2 regions of the Pseudoalteromonas sp. AWM4_233 genome follow, and region 1 is predicted to be linked to the other one. Evidence: predicted binding sites of a transcription regulator. Region 1 holds the regulator's gene; the other holds the start of a gene.

What was found. The regulator NrdR, encoded in region 1, represses ribonucleotide reductase genes. The targets are predictions, from matches to a motif close to AAACACNANATNTNGTGTTT.
Region 2: a site for NrdR is predicted at 1,351-1,370, ahead of nrdA (class 1a ribonucleoside-diphosphate reductase subunit alpha). Genes of this name have one in related genera too.

Annotation. Positions count from the first base shown of each region.
Region 1 covers NZ_JBSWSZ010000001.1:3,029,551-3,032,973, forward strand. Annotated here, with positions in the region: gene ACXAC4_RS13670 (riboflavin synthase) at 5-661, opposite strand; gene ribD (bifunctional diaminohydroxyphosphoribosylaminopyrimidine deaminase/5-amino-6-(5-phosphoribosylamino)uracil reductase RibD) at 667-1,785, opposite strand; gene nrdR (transcriptional regulator NrdR) at 1,785-2,234, opposite strand; gene glyA (serine hydroxymethyltransferase) at 2,318-3,423, opposite strand, start outside.
Region 2 covers NZ_JBSWSZ010000001.1:1,743,419-1,746,841, forward strand. Annotated here, with positions in the region: gene nrdA (class 1a ribonucleoside-diphosphate reductase subunit alpha) at 1-1,284, opposite strand, end outside; gene ACXAC4_RS07750 (HAD family hydrolase) at 1,642-2,286, opposite strand; gene ubiG (bifunctional 2-polyprenyl-6-hydroxyphenol methylase/3-demethylubiquinol 3-O-methyltransferase UbiG) at 2,286-2,996, opposite strand; gene gyrA (DNA gyrase subunit A) at 3,175-3,423, shown strand, end outside.

The DNA.
Region 1 (3,423 bases):
TTCGCTACTTAATAAAGCCTGCGTTTGCCAATAAGTTCATTGTGAGAGTAGAGCTTTGTGCAGGCTCTTGAGCTCCAAGTACTAAGCGTTCCAAATAACGTGCAATTTGATCCACTTCTAAGTTAATTTTACTGCCCACTTTAAATTCAGCAATGGTTGTCTCTTGTGCTGTATGCGGCACAATTGTCAGCTTAAACTGACAGTCTTTAATTTCATTTACAGTTAAGCTGATACCATCGATGGCTACTGAGCCCTTATACGGAATATATTTCATCAGCTCACTGGGCGCTTCTAACCAATATTCGGTTGCGCGGGCATTAGGTGAAATCGCCACGACTGTCGCAATGCCGTCAATGTGACCTGAGACTAAATGACCACCTAAACGCGAAATAGGTTGTAATGCTTTTTCTAAATTAACTGTTTGCCCTAGCTTATATTGAGCAAATTGCGTCAATTTCAAGGTCTCATTTGAAACATCGGCACGAAAACCATCAGAAAATTTTTCAACAACCGTTAAACACACGCCATTTGTAGCAATGCTATCGCCTAACTGTACATCGCCCATGTCTAAATTTGGGCTACTTACACGAACCGTTAGGTCGCCTTGATTTTGTGTCAACTCAGTCAACTTACCGGTTGCTTCAATGATACCTGTAAACATAAAACTTAACCTTTTTGCGCTACTTTGCGTGCTGTTAAACGAATATCATCGCCAACTTGCTTAATATCGTGCCATTGTAGGCTCTGTACATCTGCCATCTGCGTCAACTCTGGCACGTTAAATAAACCTCGCGCGTCTTGACCCATAATTTTAGGTGCTAAATAAAGAATATAATTATCGATAAGATTTAATTCGTGAAACTTACCCGCAAGCGTCGCGCCTGCTTCAACGAATACACTGTTGATACCATGCGCAGTTAATTGCTTTAACGCTTTTTTGATATCAACCTTACCATTTATAGAGTCAACCACCAGCTCTATAACATGTTCTGGCCACTGGTGTGCTGTATCTGCTTTTGTTCTTAAAATTATAATAGGACTATTGATTGAAAATAATGCTAAATCTGGAGACAAACGGTTTTGGGAATCGATAATGACTCGAGTAGGTTGGCGAACTGACAACCCTTCAGCAAGCTCAAGCTGCTCTGCTGAAAGTCGTACATTCAATTTGGCATCATCAAACAGTACAGTATCAGCACCCGATAACACAGCGCAGTGCTCAGCACGTAAAAACTGCACATCTTGACGGGCTGCACTTGAGGTGATCCACTTACTTTCACCATTTTTTAATGCGGTTTTGCCATCTAGGCTCGCAGCCAATTTACAACTTATATAAGGTAAGCCCGTTTCCATTCGAGTTAGAAAACCTGGATTCAGTGCTCTTGCAGCTTGCTCAAATAAACCTGCTGCAGTTTCAATACCAGTTTCTTCTAACATGCGCAAGCCGCGACCTGCGACTTCTGGGTTAGGATCAACCATGGCAGCAACAACGCGGCTGACGCCAGCGTCGATTAGGCCTTTTGCGCAAGGCGGGGTTCTACCATAATGGCTACATGGCTCCAAGGTAACATAAGCGGTTGCGCCTCTTGCCTTGTCTCCAGCCATCTTTAATGCGTGCACTTCGGCATGACCTTCACCCGCTTTTTGGTGATACCCCTGACCAACTATATCACCGTCTTTTACTATGACACAGCCCACATTAGGGTTAGGTGAAGTGGTAAAACGGCCTTTTGCAGCAAGCGCGATGGCCTGCTGCATAAAATCTTTATCTTGCTCGCTAAACATCAATCTCCAAGCCTCGCGATTTCCTCGCCAAACTCTCTAATATCTTCAAATGAGCGGTATACGGAAGCAAAGCGGACATAGGCCACTTTATCGAGCTTTTTCAGCGCTTCCATAATACATTCACCAATCATATGGCTTGCCACTTCACGCTCACCCGTCGCACGAATTTGCGATTTAATTTGATGCACGACTTCTTCAATTTGCTCAGTGCTCACTGGACGTTTCTCTAACGCGCGGTGCAGACCATTTAATAATTTGTCTTCATTGAACGGCTCTCGAGAACCATCTTGTTTAATTACCCGAGGCATGACTAATTCGGCACCTTCAAACGTCGTAAAACGCTCATGACATAACACACACTCTCTGCGGCGACGGACTTGATGGCCTGAGCCGACTAAACGGGAATCAATGACTTTTGTTTCTTTAGCGGTGCAAAATGGACAATGCATAGATAATCACTTGTGAAAAAATATAAAAAAGGCCGCAAATGCGGCCTTAATCATAACAAAATTCTTTGATTTTGTGAGCGAAATTACGCGTAAACTGGTAATTTAGCGCAGATAGCTTTTACTTTCTCTTTAACTTCTGCTTGTACTGACTCATCGTTGATGTTGTCTAGTACGTCACAGATCCAACCTGCAAGCTCTGCTGACTCAGCTTCTTTGAAGCCACGACGCGTGATAGCAGGAGAACCAATACGAAGACCAGACGTTACAAACGGTGAACGTGGGTCATTTGGTACTGAGTTCTTGTTCACAGTGATATTAGCACGACCAAGCGCCGCATCAGCATCTTTACCTGTGATGTCTTTGTCAATTAGGTCTAGTAGGAATAAGTGGTTGTCTGTTTTACCAGAAACAACTTTATAACCACGCTCTTGAAGAACAGCAACCATTGCCTGTGCATTCTTAACAACTTGCTCTTGGTAAGTTTTGAACTCTGGCTGTAGTGCTTCTTTGAAAGCAACCGCTTTACCTGCGATAACGTGACATAAAGGACCACCTTGACCACCAGGGAATACTGCGCTGTTTAGCTTCTTGTAGATGTCTTCGTCATCACAAGCTGAGATGATAAGACCACCACGAGGACCCGCTAGTGTTTTGTGCGTCGTCGTAGTTACAACGTGTGCGTGAGGTACTGGGCTTGGGTAAACACCTGCAGCAACAAGACCTGCAACGTGTGCCATATCAACTAATAGGTAAGCACCTACTTTGTCAGCGATTTCACGGAATTTAGCCCAGTCAACGATACCTGAGTATGCTGAGAAACCACCGATGATCATTTTTGGCTTGTGCTCAAGTGCTAAAGCTTCAACCTGTGCGTAATCGATCTCACCAGTTTCTTCGTTAAGACCGTACTGGATAGCGTTATACGTTTTACCAGAGAAGTTTACGTGAGAACCGTGTGTTAAGTGACCACCGTGCGCAAGGCTCATACCTAATACAGTGTCGTGTGGCTGAAGAAGCGCTTGGAATACTGCCGCGTTTGCTTGTGAACCAGCGTGCGGTTGTACGTTTGCATATGTAGAACCGAAAAGCTCATTAGCACGGTCAATAGCCAGTTGCTCAACAACGTCAACGTGCTCACAACCACCGTAGTAACGCTTACCTGGGTAACCTTCAGCATATTTGTTAGTTA
Region 2 (3,423 bases), 1.3 Mb from region 1:
TGAATCAAATGGGCTATGCGTATTACAGTGGTCAACGTTTTGTAAGTAAACGCGGCCTGTACTCGCACGTTCTTGCGCAAACATAGAGAATAGCTCAATCGCTTTAATGCGCTTCTTACGAATAGACTCATCTTGCTCGTACTGTGTATATAATCGCTCGAACTCTTCTTGATCTTCGAAGAATGCATCGTAAAGACCCGGCACATCAGACGGGCTGAACAGCGTAATGTAGTCGTCTTTGATAAGGCGAGCGTACATTGTTTTGTTGAATTGCACACCGTAATCTAGGTGACGAACACGGTTTTCTTCAACACCACGGTTGTTTTTAAGTACCAGTAGGTTTTCTACTTCTAAATGCCAAAGCGGGTAGAATAGGGTAGCTGCACCACCGCGTACACCACCTTGAGAACAACTTTTAACAGCTGTCTGAAAGTGCTTGTAAAACGGAATACAACCTGTGTGGTACGCTTCACCATTGCGGATAGGGCTTCCTAACGCACGAATACGACCAGCATTTATACCAATACCAGCACGTTGACTCACATATTTAACTATTGCTGATGAAGTCGCATTGATTGAGTCTAAGCTATCACCCGTTTCAATTAATACACAAGAGCTGAATTGACGTGTTGGTGTTCGAACACCTGCCATGATAGGTGTCGGTAATGAAATTTTGAATAAAGAAACGGCATCATAGAAACGTTTGATGTAATCAAGACGAGTTTCCTTAGGGTAATCAGAGAATAAACTCGCAGCAACAAGGATGTATAAGAATTGAGCACTCTCATAGATTTCGCCAGTTACACGGTTTTGTACAAGGTACTTACCTTCTAACTGCTTCACCGCTGCATAGCTAAAGTTTAAGTCGCGGCTATGATCTAAGTAGTTATCAAGCTCGTCAATTTCTTGCTCGGTGTAATCGATAAGAAGGTGTTGATCATAACGCTTTTGTTCAACCAGCTTTGTAATGTGATCGTATAAACGTGGCGGCTCAAACTGGCCATATGCTTTTTTGCGTAAGTGGAAAATAGCTAAACGCGCAGCAAGGTACTGGTAATCTGGAGAGTCTTTATCGATCAAATCGGCAGCAGCTTTAATGATAGTTTCGTGAATATCTTCAGTACGGATCCCATCATAAAATTGAATGTGTGATTTTAATTCAACCTGAGAAACTGAAACATTATCTAAGCCTTCTGCAGCCCAAGTAATGACGCGGTGAATTTTATCGAGATCGAGCGGCTCTTTGCGGCCGTTTCTTTTACTGACAGATAACTGTTGGTTCATAGCTGTGCCTGTAATCCTTCGGATTGAATATTTAAAAAATAATTGGCGAAAAAAAGCTCAGGTTTTGACCACTATATATGGTGGTTCTTCTGATTGGGATCACAAGATAGTGGGGTTCAATTTAATTTGCAATAGCAAGGTAAATGCACAAATGTGGATAAGTTTGGGATAAATAAAAAGTGTTAGTAACTATTAACCTTTTGAGGTTTGACGCAAGTAACCTCAGCAGGAAATCAATAAAAATGATGCGATTTTTAAAGAAAATAAAAAAATATTTATAGTGTTTTCTTAATGAGCAGCTTGTGGTGATGAAAGAGCCAAAACACTAGATGTAGTGTTTTGGCGTAAATATGAGCACTAGATATGGTCTAGCACTAAAAGAGGGTTAGTTAAATTTAGATCTGCTTGCCAACTATACGCATCTTCAAGACTTGGGATGTATCCCCATAAAGCACAGGCAGAAGTCATACCAGCCGCTTTTGCTGCTTGAATATCTCGTTGTGCATCACCGACATAAAGGCATTCTGATGAACTAATACCTAATTGTTCTGCTGCATATAATAATGGCTTAGGTGAAGGCTTTGCTTCATCTAATGTGTCTCCACAAACAATAACTTCAATTTCTTTAAGTTCTGAAATTTGCCCAATTAGTGGTAAAGTCAGGAATGTTGGCTTATTTGTCATGATTGCGACTTTTATATCATCATTAATTAAAGATTGAATTAATGCTGGTACACCATCAAAGCAATCCGTATGCACTGCAATGTTAGCTTCATAATGATCAAGTACATCTTGTCTTAAGCGAGCTAAATCAAATTCAGCGAGACGACTACCAAAGCCAACATCTAAGAGCGCTTTTACGCCATCAGAAATAGCAGGGCTATATACCTCTCGAGAAACAGCAGCAAGTCCATTTATTTCAAGAACGTGGTTTAAAGCAGCCCCCAAATCGTCAGTGGTGTCGAGTAGGGTGCCATCTAAATCGAATATGACAGCCTTCATTAATCAAGTTTCTCGAAATGTAGTAAGTAATTCACACTGACATCATCATTTAAGGTAAATGTTTTATTGATTGGGTTATAATTGATCCCCGCACTTGCGCGAACTTTAAGGCCTGCTTTTTCAGCCCAGCCGATTAAAACAGAAGGGCGAATAAACTTATCGTGCTCATGTGTACCCTCAGGTACCATTTTTAGAATTTTTTCTGCACCGACGATTGCAAGTAAATACGCTTTAATCGTTTTGTTTAGCGTAGAAAAGAACACACTTGCGCCAGGCTTTGCCATTTGTGCAGCAGCTTGGATAATAGATTCTGGATCTGGGACGTGCTCAAGCATTTCCATACAAGTTACTACATCGAATTGCTCAGTATTGTTTGCTGCAAATTCCTCAGCGGGTACTTTTATATAGTCAACTTTTACACCCACTTCTAAAGCGTGCAGTTTGGCAACATTGAGTGGCTCTTGGCCTAAGTCTATACCGGTCGCTTTGGCTCCAAGTTTCGCCATGCTTTCAGTTAAAATACCGCCACCACAGCCGATATCGACAACTTGTTTATCAAATAAACCATTAGATTTGTCATTAATAAAATCGAGACGTAATGGATTAATATCATGAAGGGGTTTAAATTCTCCTTCTGTATCCCACCATCTTTCTGCGATGCTCTCAAATTTCGCAATTTCTTGTGGATCTACATTTTGATGCTCGGTCATAAAAAACTTCCTCGTGAATCTGAGCGCATTTAAATTGGATTATTTCAAAATCACACGGATTTTGCGCCTGTAATAATAATAAATCTGTGTTAGCATGAGCGTTGATATTAATAATAACTTAATCTCTAGGGCACTTGATAGTGCTAATAGAGATAGACTCTGAAGGAAAGTGCAATCAATGACTGATCTCGCCAATGAAATCCTCCCGGTCAATATCGAAGACGAGTTAAAAAATTCATACCTAGATTACGCGATGAGTGTAATCGTAGGTCGTGCATTACCAGACGTACGTGACGGTCTAAAGCCTGTTCACCGTCGTGTATTATTTGCCATGAATGAGCTTCGTAACGACTGGAATAAGCCTTATAAGAAGTCGGCTCGTGTTGTCGGTGATGTTATCGGTAAATACCACCCGCATGGTGACAGT